Regions from separate parts of the Marinilactibacillus sp. XAAS-LB27 genome, predicted to be linked through region 4. Evidence: predicted binding sites of a transcription regulator. Region 4 holds the regulator's gene; each other region holds the start of a gene.
What was found. Region 4 encodes Rex, which represses fermentation and respiration genes when NADH is low (regulators of the CRP and FNR family bind a similar motif). Its sites were predicted from a motif close to TTGTGAANTANTTCACAA; they were not measured.
Positions count from the first base shown of each region.

Region 1: VXN63_RS05120 (FMN-binding protein) is a predicted target of Rex. The motif match lies at 2,389-2,406, and genes of this name have one in related genera.
Region 2: pdhA (pyruvate dehydrogenase (acetyl-transferring) E1 component subunit alpha) is a predicted target of Rex. The motif match lies at 1,772-1,789, and genes of this name have one in related genera.
Region 3: adhE (bifunctional acetaldehyde-CoA/alcohol dehydrogenase) is a predicted target of Rex. The motif match lies at 1,665-1,682, and genes of this name have one in related genera.

Region 1 is NZ_JAYXKP010000003.1:37,345-41,566, reverse strand. Features, by position in the region: gene menA (1,4-dihydroxy-2-naphthoate polyprenyltransferase) at 1-450, opposite strand, end outside; gene VXN63_RS05125 (FAD:protein FMN transferase) at 447-1,526, opposite strand; gene VXN63_RS05120 (FMN-binding protein) at 1,653-2,150, opposite strand; gene VXN63_RS05115 (NAD(P)/FAD-dependent oxidoreductase) at 2,460-4,222, shown strand, end outside.
Region 2 is NZ_JAYXKP010000001.1:690,186-694,407, forward strand. Features, by position in the region: gene VXN63_RS03310 (alpha-ketoacid dehydrogenase subunit beta) at 1-490, opposite strand, end outside; gene pdhA (pyruvate dehydrogenase (acetyl-transferring) E1 component subunit alpha) at 493-1,599, opposite strand; gene def (peptide deformylase) at 2,084-2,656, shown strand; gene VXN63_RS03325 (DUF1576 domain-containing protein) at 2,735-4,072, opposite strand.
Region 3 is NZ_JAYXKP010000001.1:399,284-403,505, forward strand. Features, by position in the region: gene pflB (formate C-acetyltransferase) at 1-1,540, opposite strand, end outside; gene adhE (bifunctional acetaldehyde-CoA/alcohol dehydrogenase) at 1,849-4,222, shown strand, end outside.
Region 4 is NZ_JAYXKP010000006.1:148,750-152,971, reverse strand. Features, by position in the region: gene VXN63_RS09050 (ABC-F family ATP-binding cassette domain-containing protein) at 1-1,290, opposite strand, end outside; gene VXN63_RS09045 (redox-sensing transcriptional repressor Rex) at 1,694-2,392, shown strand; gene VXN63_RS09040 (DUF4305 domain-containing protein) at 2,455-2,658, opposite strand; gene VXN63_RS09035 (CPBP family intramembrane glutamic endopeptidase) at 2,687-3,343, opposite strand; gene groES (co-chaperone GroES) at 3,571-3,855, shown strand; gene groL (chaperonin GroEL) at 3,954-4,222, shown strand, end outside.

The sequences.
Region 1 (4,222 bases), on a different contig from region 4:
CATTGTTATACCGGAAACAGCTTCTCCTAAAGGCATTCTAGAAATAGGAACAGGACCAAAAGTGTAAAAGATACCAATCAAAAAACATAAGCCGCCCATAAACAACAGTAAAATACTAGTTCTAAAAACGAGTAGAATACCTAGCAAAGAAGCAGTTGCAAGCATAGTAAAGATTAAAGTAATAACGAGTTTTTCTGAAATTTGGGCTTGCCCAATGATGTTGACCTCTTTTTTATATCCATCAGCTTTAGCTTTCTGATAATCCATTAGATTATTAATAGCTGTTGTTGTCATATCAAAGATCAGCATGGAACAGAAAAAAATTAGTGTGTTAACAAAATCAAACATGTGAAAATAGTAAACTGTAAATAACGTACCAATCATGAATGGAAATAAACTGGCCAACTTAGTCTTAATTTCTACTAAATCAAAAAAAACTCTAGCTGTCATTGGTCGTCTCCGTTCATTAGAGTAAACGCATCATTGGTAAGATCAAAGTCTTTTAATCCATCAGATACATAAACCTCTTTATTTTTAGTGACAAAAATGGCATCTACACCATCTAGCTGATTAACAAAATTAAGTCCTTCGTCCAATCCTTTTGAAAAAAGAGAAGTTGATAATCCATCTCCGTCAATGGATTCCTTTGTAACGACACTGACTCCAGCTAGTTCATTGTCAAAAGGATAGCCTGTTTCGGGATTCATTAAATGAGCATATTGTTTGCCATCAACTTCAAGGAAACGTTCATAGACACCAGATGTCACAATGGACTCATCGCTAGCCGGCAAAGAACCAAGAATCGTTCCTCGATCTTCAAAAGGATCTTGAATACCAACTTGCCACTCGGTTTGTTCATCACTTGGGCTGTTGCCCATTACAAACAGGTTTCCTCCTAAATCGATTATAGCCGTGTTTACATCGTTTTCTTTTAGGACCTGGACAATTTCATCAGTAATAAATCCTTTTGCAATAGCGCCAAGATCTAGCCGCATACCAGGGTCTTTTAAAAAGACGGTCTGATCCTGATCATTAAGGATAACCTTATTGTAATCAACGAGCGTCAAAGCTTGATCAATTTCAGCTTGATCAGGTAATCGTGCTTCTGGATAACCAATTCTCCACAAGTTCGTAAGAGGTCCAATCGTAAGATCGAAGCTCCCATTTGTCTCTTGGCTATAAGTAACAGATGATTTAATGAGGGCATAAAGATCGTCTGATATGGCAACAGGTTCTTTACCAGCTTGCTCATTGATTCTGGAAATCATGGAACTTTCTCCATCTTCTTCGGTTGTAATAAATTCTGCAAGTTCTTTAATACGGTCAAAAGCTGTATCTAAAACAGCCTCTGAATTTTTATTATAAATAGCGATCCTCACAACGGTTCCCATTAAAAATTCTGTTTCTTCATAAGGTGTAGTTGCAAGGTTTCGGCTATCAGAGGAAGCAAATGACCCGCAACCTGTTAAAAATAATAATAAACAACACGAAAGTGAAAATAATGTGTACCCCTTAGTTTTTTTCATTTATATAAACTCCTTTAAAAATAAAACTGAATAAAAAAGCAGACCTTAGACGATTATCCAAGGTCTGCTTATCGTAAGGTTCTTTTCCTATTATAATTCAAAATAATAGGGGATGAAAGACCTAGATTAGTTGCTCACTTCAATAGGATCTGTATTGCCTTCTTTAGCAGCGTCCACTAATTGATTGGCATATTTGATAAAGCTTTCGGAAGAGTGTGTCGCACCAGAAACAGCATCGACTTCAGAAGGATCTTGTTTCTCTTCCAATTCTCCGTTTAACTGAGGAATATAATCAGCTGGACCAACACCAACCTTTTCAGACATATTTTCCTGATACTCTTCATTTTCAGATTTCAAGTTTCCATCTGCATCTTCATAATCGTAATCGGACTCTGTGATTTTGCCATCACTGACAGTTAGATCAAACAGGACGCGCCAGCCGTTTTCGTCAAAGTTTGTTTCCTTTAAAGAATAAGTGCCATCTTGTAGTTCAGCAGAAGTTGATTCTTCTGTTGTACCTTCATTAGCGCTAGATGCTGAATCATCTGAATTCCCACAAGCTGTTAATACGATTGTTGAAGCAAATAATGTTGCTGCGAATATGATGCCTTTTTTGATAAACATGGTATTCCCTCCATAATAAGTATGATAATCAAAAGAAGATTTCTCTTGATAAGTATTTAACAAGTGTAGTATACAACACTGAAATTGATTTGTCTATAAGTTCACAAACAATAATTATAGAGTTAGTGTTTTATTTGTTAAATCGTACGATAGTAACGTAAATGCCTAATATAAAAAGATTTTAAAGATCTTATAGACATATTGTCTCGCTTTCGTTATAATAAATGCATAAATAGTTTTGTGAAATGATTATCAATTAAAATTGAAATTTATTCACAATAATTAAGTATCTAAAAGGAGTATACCATTATGCCACAGATTAATATTGTTGTTGTTGGAGGAGGTTTTGCGGGTGTATCTGCTGCGAAACTACTTTCAAAAAAGCTGAAAAAAAATGATCAAGTAGCGATTACCTTGATTGATCGCCATCCCTATCATACTTATATGACAGAGCTACATGAGGTTGCTGGAGGACGAGTTGAACCTGATGCCATCCAGTATGATTTACAACGCTTATTCTCTAGAAGAAAAAACGTTCAACTGATTACGGATAATGTTACTAAGCTTAATCATGAGGACAAAACAGTAATCACAGAAAATGGTCAATACAAATATGATTATCTTGTACTCGGTATGGGTGGAGAAGCGAATGATTTTGGAACGCCGGGAGTTAAAGAAAATGGCTTTACACTATGGTCATGGGAAGACGCTGTTCGTATCAGACGTCATATAGAGGACACTGTTGCTCTAGCTGCTAGAGAGCGCGATTTAGAAAAAAGAGCAGCTATGCTTAGATTCGTTGTTTGTGGTTCTGGTTTAACAGGAATTGAAATGATTGGGGAACTGGTTGATTGGAAACCTGTCCTTGCAGAAAAATATCATATCGATGCAAGTGAAATTGAATTAATTGTAGTTGAAGCACTTCCGGAAATACTGAGTACAATTCCTAAAGTTTCTTCTAGTAAAGTAGAAAAATACTTACGTAAAAAGAAAGTACGCATATTAACCGAAGCACCCGTTGTAAATGTTACGGCGCATTCAGTTGAACTGAAAACGAATGAAGTACTAGCGACACATACACTCATCTGGGCAGCCGGTGTAAAAGCGAATTCAGATATAGAAGATTTTGGAACTGAAAAAGCACGTGCTGGAAGATTAGTTGCGAATGAGTATATGGAAGCGAAAGATCTAGAAGACGTGTATGTCATTGGTGACTTGGTTTACTATGAAGAAAACGGAAAACCTACACCACAGATTGTTCAGGCGGCGGAACAAACAGGACACACAGCAGCAACAAATATTGTAGCTAAAATAGAAGGTGGAGAAAAACATCCACATGAATCAAATTATCAAGGTACGTTGGTATCGGTAGGATCAACTTATGGTGTAGCCTATCTATTTGACAAAATTCATTTAAGCGGATTTCTTGCCATTTTAATGAAACATATTGTAAATTTGAAGTATTTCTTGGATATCCGCTCAGGCTATTATATGACGCAATACATCTTTCATGAATTTTTCCATATTAAAAACAAGCGGAACATTTTCCGCGGACACCTTTCTAGATACGGAAATGTTTTATGGAGTGTTCCTCTAAGGGTGTTTTATGGTAGCATGTGGTTAGTAGAAGGATTGAAGAAAGCGTTTGGTATATTAGGGGCGGAGAGTTGGTTTGGAGATCAGGTGCTACTGCCGTTCTCATGGCTTCAAGATCCGACTTCCGGAGCTTCAGAAGCTGTTGAAGAGGTTGCGAAACCGATATTTGGTCTAAGCTATGCTTATGGAGAGCAGCCGATGATGATTTTAGAGCACGCACCTAGCTGGTTCGAAAGTATAATGAAAATTATGATACCTAATACAGAAATGGCTCTATTCTTTCAGAAGTTTATGACATGCGTTGAAATCGCGATTGCTTTGGCTCTGATTTTTGGATTGTTCACTTGGCTAACAAGTGCAGCAACCATTGGCTTGGTTTTATCATTTACACTTTCTGGCATGTTCTATTGGGTAAATATCTGGTTTATCTTTGTAGCCATCGCATTAATGAATGGATCTGGTCGAGCATTCGGTCT
Region 2 (4,222 bases), on a different contig from region 4:
CACGAATCGCTGAAGTTAAGAGTCCTTTAGCGTCATAAGGGTTAGAAGGGATGACAACTTTCAATCCAGGAGATTGAGCCATTAATCCTTCAAGTGAGTCAGCGTGCATTTCAGGAGTGTGAACCCCACCACCGAAAGGAGAACGTACAACTACTGGCATGTTCATATTTCCACCCATACGGTAACGAGTACGAGCGATTTGTCCTACAACTGAATCCATTACTTCAAATACGAAACCAAAGAATTGGATTTCCATTACTGGACGGAAACCTTGTACAGCTAAACCGAATGCCATACCACCGATACCTGACTCAGCAAGAGGCGTATCGTTAACTCTTTCTTCACCATATTTATCGTAAAGACCTTGAGTCGCACGGAAAACTCCTCCGTTTTTACCAACATCTTCTCCGAAAATCAAGACTTTTTCATCACGAGCTAATTCTTGATCTAAAGCTTCAGTGATCGCTTGAATCATTGTTAGATTCGCCATGCTTATTTACTCTCCTTTGCTTGGTATTTCTCAATCTGTTCAGTAATGTTTTGACCTGGAGCATCAAACATACTATCTAAGAATTTAGAGACTTTCATTTTTGGAGCTTGATCTGCTTCTTTAGCAGCTTGTTTAACTTCTTCTTTAGTTTTTTCAATTAATTCTTCTTCACGTTCTTCAGTCCATAGACCTTTTTCAGTTAAGAAGTTACGGAAACGAATTAGTGGATCGCGTTGTTCCCAGTAATCGAATGATTCTTGTTCACGATAACGAGTTGGATCATCACCAGAAGTTGAGTGTGGTCCGAAACGTGAAGTGATTGTTTCAATAAGAACAGGACCATTACCAGCCGCTGCCCAGTCACGTGCTTGCTTAGAAACAGCGTATACTGCTAACGGATCCATTCCGTCAACTTGGATACCCGGAATACCCGCTGCTGCTGCTTTTTGAGCCAATACATTTGCTGCAGATTGTTTCTCACGTGGAGTAGAAATCGCATAGCCGTTGTTTTGGATGTAGAATACTACTGGTGCTTTGTAACGTCCAGCAAAGTTCATACCTTCATAAACATCACCTTGTGAAGAACCACCATCACCAGTATAAGTGAAAGTAACTTCGTCTTCTTTTCCAGCAAATTTTTGCCCAACTGCATTACCCATCGCTTGGATGTATTGCGCGCCAATGATAATTTGAGGCGGAATTGCGTTAAGACCTTCTGGATAATTGTTTCCTTCAACATTACCTCTTGACCACAAGAATGCTTGTGATAATGGTAAACCGTGTTGAATCAATTGAGGAACATCACGGTAACCTGGATATAGCCAATCTTGTTTTTTGAATGCGAATTGACTTGCTAATTGAGAAGCTTCTTGTCCCATAGTTGGAGCGTAAAATCCTAAACGTCCTTGACGCGCTAAAGCCATAGAGCGATCATGTAACACACGTGACCACACCATTCTCTCCATTAATTCTACTAACTCGTCATCTGATAAATCAGGCATAATGTCTTCATTTACGACCTTACCATCTTTATCAAGAATCTGAACCATCGGAAACGAAGCTTCGATTGAACTTAGTAATGCTTCGTAATCAACTGGTTGCTTTGCCATAGACTATACATTCCTCTCTTTTAATTAAAAGTTTTATTAGTTGAAACAGCTAAAACCAACTGTATCATTTTTCTCGATTCCTTATTAAACTTACCACGCATTACTCTATTTTGCAAGTCTTTAGCTCTGAGAATGCGCTTAAAAACGTTGATAGAACAAGGTTAAAAACTATTTGTGAAAATAAACACTATAAATGTGTTTTTATTTTGCGCATCTAAATTTCAGTGATCAGCGCTAGCGATAGTAATACAGTCTTTTAAACTGTTATATAATATTAATGAATACTCAAGATGTGTTTTTCAATAGTTTAGATTGCTTTCTTTTGTGATTTTTTTCACTATATCATTTAATAAATGGTTCATCGTTTGCTCTATTTTCCAACTGCTAAATAGTCTATTGTGACGTGCATTTCTTTACTGAAACTGTTAAAATGGTGAAGCTAACTCTCTGAGTAGAAGAATGCTGAATGAAGGAGTGTATTCAATTGATTACAATGAAAGATGTTATTAGGGAAGGTCATCCAACTTTACGTGAAATCGCTAAAAAAGTAGAGTTGCCTCTGTCAGAAGACACTAAACAGTTGGCTAATGAACTGTTACAGTTTCTGATCAACAGTCAAGACCCTGAAATTGCTGAGAAGTATGAATTAAGAGCCGGCGTAGGTATCGCTGCTCCTCAAGTAAATGTTTCTAGTCAGCTGCTAGCTGTTCACTTACCGTCAGCTGATGAAGAGTCAGAAGAACATGCATTTAGTAGAATCATGATTAATCCAAGAATTGTGAGCCATTCTGTTCAACAGACTTGTCTACCCGATGGTGAAGGCTGTTTATCAGTTGATAGAGAAGTTGAAGGTTTTGTGCCTAGACATAAACGCATAACTGTTGAATATGTTGATTTGGATGGCAAAGAACATAAAGAACGCCTAAGAGGGTTCCCAGCTATTGTTGTTCAGCACGAAATCGATCATTTGAACGGCATTATGTTCTACGACCGAATTGATCCCGAAAATCCACTTGCTCTTCCTGACGGAATCGACGTCTTAGGATCAAGAGAATAGATTAATTAAAATAAAGAAGCTGAAAATGATGTTTAACGCACTCTTTGAGTAAAGTTAAACACACCATTTTCAGCTTTTTTAATCTTCTTCTGTACTAATAGATTCTGCTGGATCGACTGGTTCTCTAATTTCTCTGCGCTGCTCTCTGTGGTAATGAACAGCTTCTAATAATGGAATCATTAGCGCGGCTACAAAACCGCCTGCAAAACCGTTATTGTAAAGATTGATTCCACCATGAAGATAACTTGTATTACTAACAACCGTTAAATGTAAACCACCAGCAATCATTCCCATTACTAGTCCGTATCGACCAGCTATAGGTGCTATCGTTGTTCCAAACAATCCTGCTATGATAACTGAAGTATCACTCATATCGTAATTATTAAGGTAGCCAATCAATGTAACGCCCAACAAGATAGGGATAACGTTTTTAAGATGTTTACCAAACGCACCGAACCCCACTACGGTCAGAACGCCCCCAATGACTGGACCGTTCAGTTCTCCTCCTAATGATAATACGAATCCCAAAGCTACAAACCCTAATAAAGACATATTAATCAGTGTAAGGTTAAACCCATTCTTTTTTACAAAGTCTGAGGATAATTGTCCAGAATGCTTCATCATACGACTATATCCGTTTAGTGACCAAGAATTTAAATAGAGACCATACAGTAACATAACTGTAAATAATGGAAAAAATAATAGCGACATCTGCATATTGTTTCCTTTAGAGATTAATGAAATTGGTTCGATAACGACCCCGGTAGCTCTAAGGATTGAGGTGAAAATCGTACCGACTACACCACTTGAGAATCCAATATTATATAAACTAAACCCTTTGGTGAAGCCTACAAAATGATGGGCTAATGGTGGCAAAATAAATCCAGCTACAAATCCGGCTGCACTTCCTAGAAGTATGCCTATCCCTAAACGTAAGCCGATATTAAATGTGATCTCATTGACAAGTGGCCCTAGCGCTGTTCCAAACAAAGCGGCTAGTAATGATCTTTCGGCAGGTACCTTCGTTACCCAAGCATAGGTGAATGCCCCAACGACGATTGGCATGGAGTTATAGAGGTTTTTACCAAAAAATGAGAAAGCCGCAACTGTAAATACAGCGGCAATCAGTGAACCGTTAATTTTAGCTTTTGTAATTTTTATCAAAAGTAAAGCATGCAATGTCAGTATTCCAGAATTGAAAAAGGTTGCGCCCACATTGGCAAGTTCAAAATAATCAGTCGTTAAGTTGGATGCAGTTGTAAGAATAACTGCCTGACCATTGATAATTTCCAAAGGTGTATTGAAAACGAATGATATGAGCACCAGAAATATTCCAAATAATATGAGCATCCAATATTGAGTGTTCTGCGTAATTTGACGAGCTGAAGTAGCAACTATTTTATCGTTTGTTTCCATGAACATCTCCATTTCTAAATCAAGTACAATATCTGTAAACCGCTTTATTTAAAAGGATAGTAAAACTAATTATATCGAATGACTAGACCAGTTTCAATATCTTAATTAAAACGCACTAAATCGCAATTGTTTAGAAAGAAATGAAATTTC
Region 3 (4,222 bases), on a different contig from region 4:
CATGTAAAGCCATTTCAATCCGTTCGTAGCTGTATTTATCATGCATATAATGGATGATGTTCAACGTATTGATGTACATCCCAGCCAACCATTCAAGCATGTCATCATATTTTTCAAGAACGATATCGTAGTCCAGCACTTCGCTCGTAATCGGCTGATATTTAGGTCCTACTTGCGTCTTTGTTTTTTCGTCAACGCCGCCATTAATGGCATAAAGCAGTGCTTTAGCTAGGTTCGCTCTAGCTCCAAAGAACTGCATTTGTTTTCCAATTGGCATCGCAGAGACACAACAGGCAATACCATAATCGTCTCCCCATTCTTGACGCATGATATCATCATTTTCATACTGCACCGCACTACTTTCGATTGAAACCTTTGCACAATATTCTTTGAAAGTATTCGGTAGTCTAGTTGACCACAAAACAGTTAAATTTGGTTCCGGCGCTGGCCCCAAGTTTGTTAAAGTATGCAGGAAACGGTAGCTGTTTTTAGTGACCATATGGCGACCATCTATCCCTACTCCTCCAATAGACTCGGTTACCCAAGTAGGATCTCCCGAAAATAGTTCATTGTACTCTGGTGTTCGAGAAAATTTCACTAATCTCAGTTTCATAACAAAGTGATCTACCAGTTCCTGCACTTCTTTTTCGGTCATCAAACCAGCTTTTAAGTCTCTTTCAATATAAATATCCAAGAACGTAGACGTTCTCCCTAGTGACATGGCAGCACCGTTTTGTTCTTTGATTGCTGCTAAATAACCTAAATATAGCCACTGGAAAGCTTCTTTTGTGTTTTGAGCGGGTTTGGATAAATCAAACCCATAAATATTTCCAAGTTCTTTTAATTCTACTAACGCTCTGAGCTGGTCACTGAGCTCTTCGCGCTGACGAATGACTTTCTCGCTCATCATACCGTTTCCACAATTTAATCGATCTTTTTCTTTTTGTTTGATCAAAAAGTCGACTCCGTATAAAGCGACCCGTCTATAATCTCCAATAATGCGCCCCCGACCATATGCGTCTGGCAACCCAGTAATCACACCCGTTCTTCTGGCATTCTTAATTTCAGGAGTATAAGCATCGAATACACCTTGATTATGCGTTTTTGTCCAGTTTCTAAATACATGTGACAGCATTGGGTCCACTTCGAATCCATAAGATTCCGCTGCCTGTTCCATCATACGAATGCCACCAAATGGTTGTAAAGATCGTTTAAAAGGTTTTTCTGTTTGAAATCCAACGATTTGCTCTTTTTCTTTCGCTAGATACCCTGGGCCGTGAGAAGTAATGGTTGATACAACCTCAGTATCCATATCTAACATTCCGCCAGCTTCTAATTCTTGTTTATTTAAAACCATTACTTGCGCCCATAATGCTTTTGTATTTTCAGTAGCTTCTTCTAGAAATGAGTCGTCTCCATCATAAGGATAGTAATTCAATTGAATAAATGTTCTAACATCAATCGTTCCTTTCCAGCTATCCCCTTTAAAGCCCTTCCAAAATTGGTCAAAGCTTTTTAATTCTACTTCTTGTTTTTCCATTATACTGACTCCTTTACATTTTGATTTTTTCAAGCTCAATATATCACATATACTATTTCCCAACAAGTGAAACAATGAACTAATTAACAATTTTTGAGAATTACTAAAAACCTCACACTTATAATTGTGTACTTGTTCACAAAACAGACACAAGTATATTGACTATTATCGTGATCGATATGCTATAGTCAGTTTGTAAACAAGAGGTACTTTGCTCGAACCCATAGATTATATTATCAGGGTGAACAGTAAAGTTATTTTTTAAAAGTTAATTGCTCACAATTTCACATAAAATGGAGGTTTTAATTATGGTTCAATTAGTTTCCGTCAAACAAACAGAAAAACCTGTCCCCACTGTCGAAAATACAATCGATGTCTTGGTGGATAATGCTCAACAAGCACTCGTATCTCTATCCCAGCTCAATCAAGAACAGATCAATGAAATTGTTAAACAAATGGCTCTGGCAGGCTTGGACAATCATATGTCTTTGGCTAAAATGGCCATTGAAGAAACTCAGCGTGGTGTCTATGAAGATAAAATCATCAAAAATCTATTTGCGACAGAATATGTTTATCACAGCATTAAAAATGATCGGACAATTGGTATCATTGAGGAAAATAAGCATGAAGGTACGGTTTCTATAGCAGAACCGATTGGCGTTATTGCAGGAGTAACACCAGTTACCAACCCAACTTCTACTACAATGTTCAAATCGCTTATCTCAATCAAAACAGGAAACCCGATCATTTTCGCTTTCCACCCTTCTGCACAACGCTCCAGTGTAGCCGCGGCTAAAACAGTATATGAAGCTGCCGTAAAAGCTGGTGCTCCAAAACATTGTATACAATGGGTCAGTACCCCTTCTGTGGAAGCAACACAGACATTGATGAAACATAATGGAGTCGCAACCATTCTAGCTACAGGCGGTCCTGGCATGGTTAAATCCGCTTATAGCTCAGGAAAACCAGCCCTAGGTGTTGGCGCCGGAAACGTTCCTTGTTATATTGAAAAAACTGCAAATATCAAAAGATCCGTTAATGACTTGATTCTTTCAAAAACTTTTGATAACGGTATGATTTGTGCTTCAGAACAAGCTGTTATCATTGATAAAGAAATCTATACGGAAGTTAAATCGTTAATGACAGAAAATAACTGCTACTTCTTATCAAATGAAGAGCGACAAAAAATTGAAACCTTTATGGTTACAGAAGACGGTGGCTTAAATGCCGTTGTTGTTGGAAGATCTGCCTATGATATAGCTGATCTGGCAGGTGTTTCCGTCCCAGAAGATACGAAAATTTTAATGGCTGAATTAAAAGGTGTGGGTAAAAAGTATCCATTATCTAGAGAAAAACTCAGTCCTGTTCTTGCAGTGTACAAAGTGAATAGTACCGAAGAAGGACTGAAAAAAGCTGAAGAAATGCTGGCACATGGTGGTCTAGGACATTCAGCTGTTATTCATTCGTTAGATGAAACAGTGATTGAACAATTCGAAAGAAGAATGAAAGCTGGTCGTCTGATCGTTAATGCCCCTTCCTCTCAAGGTGCTATTGGAGACATCTACAATGCTTACCTCCCCTCACTCACACTTGGTTGTGGTTCTTATGGCGGGAATTCTGTTTCTACAAATGTAGGGACAACGCATTTGATCAATATCAAAAAACGTGCAAATCGAAACAATAATATGCAGTGGTTCAAATTGCCACCTAAAATTTACTTTGAAAAGAATTCTGTCCAGTATTTCTCTAAAATGCCAGACATCAAGAGAGCTTTTATTGTAACAGACCCAATGATGGTTGAATTAGGTTACGTAGATAAAGTTCTTTACTATTTAAGAAAACGTCCTGATTATGTTCACTGCGAAGTATTTTCCGATGTTGAACCAGACCCCTCTAAAGAAACCGTTCTTCGTGGTGCAGAAGCTATGAGCGCATTCCAACCCGATGTCGTCATTGCTTTAGGCGGGGGATCACCAATGGATGCTGCTAAAGGTATGTGGCTTTTTTACGAACACCCAGATACTGACTTCAATGGCTTAAAACAAAAATTTCTGGATATTAGAAAACGTGTCTATAAATATCCTAAGCTTGGTGAAAAAGCACAATTCGTTGCGATCCCAACAACTTCCGGTACAGGATCTGAAGTCACTTCTTTCGCAGTCATTACGGACAATGAAAATAATATCAAGTATCCGCTAGCAGATTATGAGCTAACGCCTGATGTGGCGATCATTGATTCACAATTTGTTATGAGTGTTCCGAAAATCGTAACTGCAGATACTGGAATGGATGTCTTAACGCACGCGATAGAAGCATATGTATCGAATATGGCAAATGATTATACTGATGGGCTTGCAATTAAAGCGATACAACTTGTCTTCGAGTATCTTCCAAAAGCTTACCGTGATGGCAGCGACGAACTAGCTAGAGAAAAAATGCATAATGCTTCTACAATAGCCGGTATGGCTTTTGCCAATGCATTCTTAGGAATCAACCATAGCTTGGCACATAAATTAGGCGCAGCGTTTCATATCGCCCACGGTCGAGCAAACGCGATTCTACTTCCACATGTCATCCGTTATAATGCCAAAAAACCGACTAAATTTGTTTCATTCCCTAAATATGAACACTTTATAGCTGACATACGTTACGCTGAGATTTCTAAAGCACTTGGCTTACCTT
Region 4 (4,222 bases):
TAACGTACGAATAGATTGTTCAGGGATTGTTGGGTGTTCATCCCATAGTTCGTCTAAAACACGCTTCGTTGAATGAAGCAGAGTTTGTTCTTGATCATAATAACCAGTATCCACTTTAGTACCAAGCTGGATAGAACCAGCTAATTCTGGAATCTGACCAACCAGTGTTTTGAGCAAGGTCGTTTTTCCGACTCCATTTGGACCGACTAAAGCGATCGCATCTGTTTTTCGAATATCTAAATTGATGGATTCAGATAAGACATGATCATCATATCCTATAGCAAGCTCTTCCGTTTGAAGAACAACGCTACCTGATTCTCTTTCAGTATAAAAATTAAAGTTAGCCGACTTTTCGTCATCTTGCGGTTTGCCCATTTTATCCATCTTATCCAGCATTTTTCTTCTGGATTGAGCACGTTTGGTCGTAGAAGCTCGAACAAGATTCCGATTGATAAAATCTTCAGTCTTCTCGATTTTCTTCTGTTGCTTTTCGTATTCTTTCCACATTTTTTGAATAAGCTCTGCTTTTAGTTTCAAATAATTAGAATAGTTTCCTGTAAAGTGTTGAACCTTTCCGTTGCTTACTTCGTAGATTTCATTGACAACCTTATCTAGAAAATAGCGGTCATGTGAAACAATCAGTAGAGCGCCTGTATAACTTAAAAGGTATTTTTCAAGCCAAGCTAGCGTATCAATATCTAAATGGTTAGTGGGCTCATCCAAAACTAATAGATCTTTTTTCTCCAGTAGCAATTGGGCAAGCGCTAAGCGTGTTTTTTGACCACCAGATAATTGAGAGATCGGCATTGAAAAGTCTTCTTCGTAAAAACGGAAACCATGAAGTACGGAACGGATTTCACTTTCATAACCGTAGCCATTTTGTTGTTTGAAGGATTCTTGCATGATGTCATAGCGTTTGAGTAGTTCCTGATATTGCCCTTGATCTTCTAGGAGACTAGGATCACTCATTTTGGCTTCTAATTGACGCATTTCTTTTTCGAGTTGAATGACAGACTCAAAGACGGTCAGCATTTCTTCCCATATAGTTCTAGTCGACTCTAAGCCGGTATGTTGATCTAGATAACCGATAGTCAAATCTCTTTTTTTGTTCACGCGTCCAGCATCGGGCTCTTCTTGTCCAGATATAATATGAAGTAAAGTTGATTTTCCTGCACCATTTCTTCCAACTAGTCCGACTCGGGCAGCTTCTTTGATTTCTAGAGTAACGTCATCGAACAAAATCTCTGCACCGAAGTGACGTGCAACTTTCTGAGTTTGTAATAAAATCATTTAAATTCCTCATTTTGAATTATTAGGTCTTTTTATCTCTATAGACTAAGTGCTTTTCCGTATAAGTGTAGCATATCTAAAGAATGATATACAGGTAACAGAATAGGAGGAATTCAAAAAACTTTTTATGTAATCGGTTACTTTGAATAGTCAAAATAATAAGCCAAATTGTCCATTATACAGATGTTTTTTCACAAACTACTTGGAAAGTTTGTTAGTGATTAAAGTTAACGTAGCTACAAACGCTTATTTTATGGTCATATTAACTTTCATTTTCCGATTTACATGCTATAATAACTAGTGAAACATCTCTTACACTTGTGAAATCTGATTCATAAAATTAACTTAAATAGGATTAACCTTTCAATCAGAAAAGGCAATTAAACCATAAAGGAGAAAAAGCATGGTAGAAAAGAAGATTCCTAAAGCAACTGCAAGAAGGTTACCCCTTTATTATCGTTATTTACGCTTTCTCCACGAAGCCGGGAAGAGCCGAGTATCCTCAGCAAAATTGAGTGAAGCCGTAAAAGTAGATAGCGCAACAATCAGAAGAGACTTTTCATACTTTGGAGCGTTAGGTAAAAGAGGGTATGGATACGATGTCGAAGCACTGATGAACTTTTTTAGCAAGACGCTCAATCAAGACCGCCTGACGAATGTCGCTTTAATCGGCGTAGGGAATCTTGGACAAGCGCTATTGAACTATAACTTCAGACGTAGCAATAATACAAGAATTAGTGCTGGCTTTGATGTGAATAAAGAACTGATTGGTACGGTTCATCAAGGCGTACCTGTCTATCATATCGATGAGATGGTAGAACAACTTGATTTACAACAGATAGATGTTGCCATACTGACGGTCCCTTCAGAAATCGCCCAAGAAATGGCGAACAAATTAGTTGAAGGCGGCGTAAAAGGAATTATGAACTTTACTCCAATTCGAGTAAATGTACCGGATAATATCCGAGTACATAATGTCGATTTGACCAATGAGCTTCAAACATTGATTTATTTTATCAACTATTATCAAGAGCTAGATGAGGCTGAAGATGAAGTCGTGATTGATGAAGATACAGGAGAGCTTTTTGTCGAAGAAGATTAAAGAGCTAATCAAAAAACTGCAGGCTATTCGTTCAAACACTTGAACGAGCAGCTTGCAGTTTTTTAAACTTTGTAATTTTTTTTGATTTTATAGTAGACTTGTACTAAACGCGTACCTTGTACAAAGTCTCGGGTAGCTAAAAGAACGAATAGTATGGGGAAAAAATCCCAGCCATCTCTTTGGACAGAATTGATGGTTACATAAATCAAAGCGGCAAACATAGCATATTTCAAAAAGATATAAGTGAGTAATTGTTTAGTTGTCATTAAAAAATCCTTTCATAAAGCATGTTCCTTATACAAAAAATATTTGAAGTATAGCGAATGTATTCATTAAACTATGAGCGATAATAGGTGTCCAGATATTTTTGGTTTTATAGTATAACCAAGAAAAGACCAGTCCCATAACGGAGTAAACCAGCATTCTACCATCAAAGTGAATGAAAGCGAAGGCTAAAGAACTGACTACTGCAGCCCCAATACCACCAATTTTTCCAATACTCAGACCGAATAAAACTTTTCGGAAGACAAACTCTTCCATAATAGGGCCTGCGATAGCGACCGTCAAAAAGAAATAAGGATATCGCTTGATGATTTCAAGAATGCCTTGGGTATTTTGAGAGGTGACGGGTGTTCCTAAGAAACTTACTTCAATAAATGTAGCAACATACTGGGAAACAACTGCGATAGCGAAGCCAACGACTCCCCAAAGAATCACTTCTGATTTTTGAGTGTTGAGGGGTTTTTCGAAGAAAAGATCGAATTGTTTTTTTCTATCCAGGTAAATCATAAGCCCGGCTCCTAAACAGAATAAAAGGATATTCGACCAGATTCCACCAGCAGGCTGTAAAGAAGCGGGTAATACCTGATTAGATAGTACAGTTAACATTTGAATCATAATGTAAATTAGTACGATTTGTAGTCCGGTTCTTTTTTTGTTGTGTGTGTCCATGTGACTCATCCTCGCTCTATCATAACGTTTAGTCAAAGCTGACAATACTAGTAACTTAACATAAAAGCTAAGCGTATTCCAGATGAGATTTTTAATCGATTTTTTAACATCAAAAGGGTTGCAAGAAATCCTCGTTTTGAATATACTAAGTATTGGAGTTAGCACTCGCGCACTTAGAGTGCTAACACGAATCTAATCAACTAAAAAATTATCGGAGGGATAACACCATGTTAAAACCTTTAGGAAATCGTGTTCTTCTAGAAGTCATCAAAGAAGAAGAAAAAACTGTCAGTGGACTTGTTTTACCAGAATCGGCAAAAGAAAAGCCACAAACAGCGAAAGTTGTAGCAGTAGGTAATGGTAAAGTACTGGAAGATGGTAGACGTGCAGAAGTCGACGTTGCTGTTGGAGAAAAAGTTATTTTTGAAAAGTACGCAGGCTCTGAAGTGAAATACGAAGGTAAAGACTACCTAGTGCTTAAAGATACAGACATCATTGCTGTAGTAGAATAGTTTTTTCACAGTTGTAAAGTATTCGTACCGATACGGTCAAATTAATTATATAAACCAAAACTTGAACTTAAAATTTTATCAAGAGGTGAATGGAAACCATGGCTAAAGATATTAAATTTTCTGAAGACGCACGTTCAGCTATGCTACGTGGAGTTGACAAATTAGCAAATACAGTAAAAGTAACATTAGGACCCAAAGGAAGAAACGTTATTTTAGATAAAGCTTTCGGTGCTCCTCAAATCACTAACGATGGTGTAACGATTGCTAAAGAAATCGAACTTGAAGATCAGTTTGAGAATATGGGCGCACAATTAGTAGTTGAAGTTGCAAGCAAAACAAATGATATTGCCGGTGACGGTACAACTAC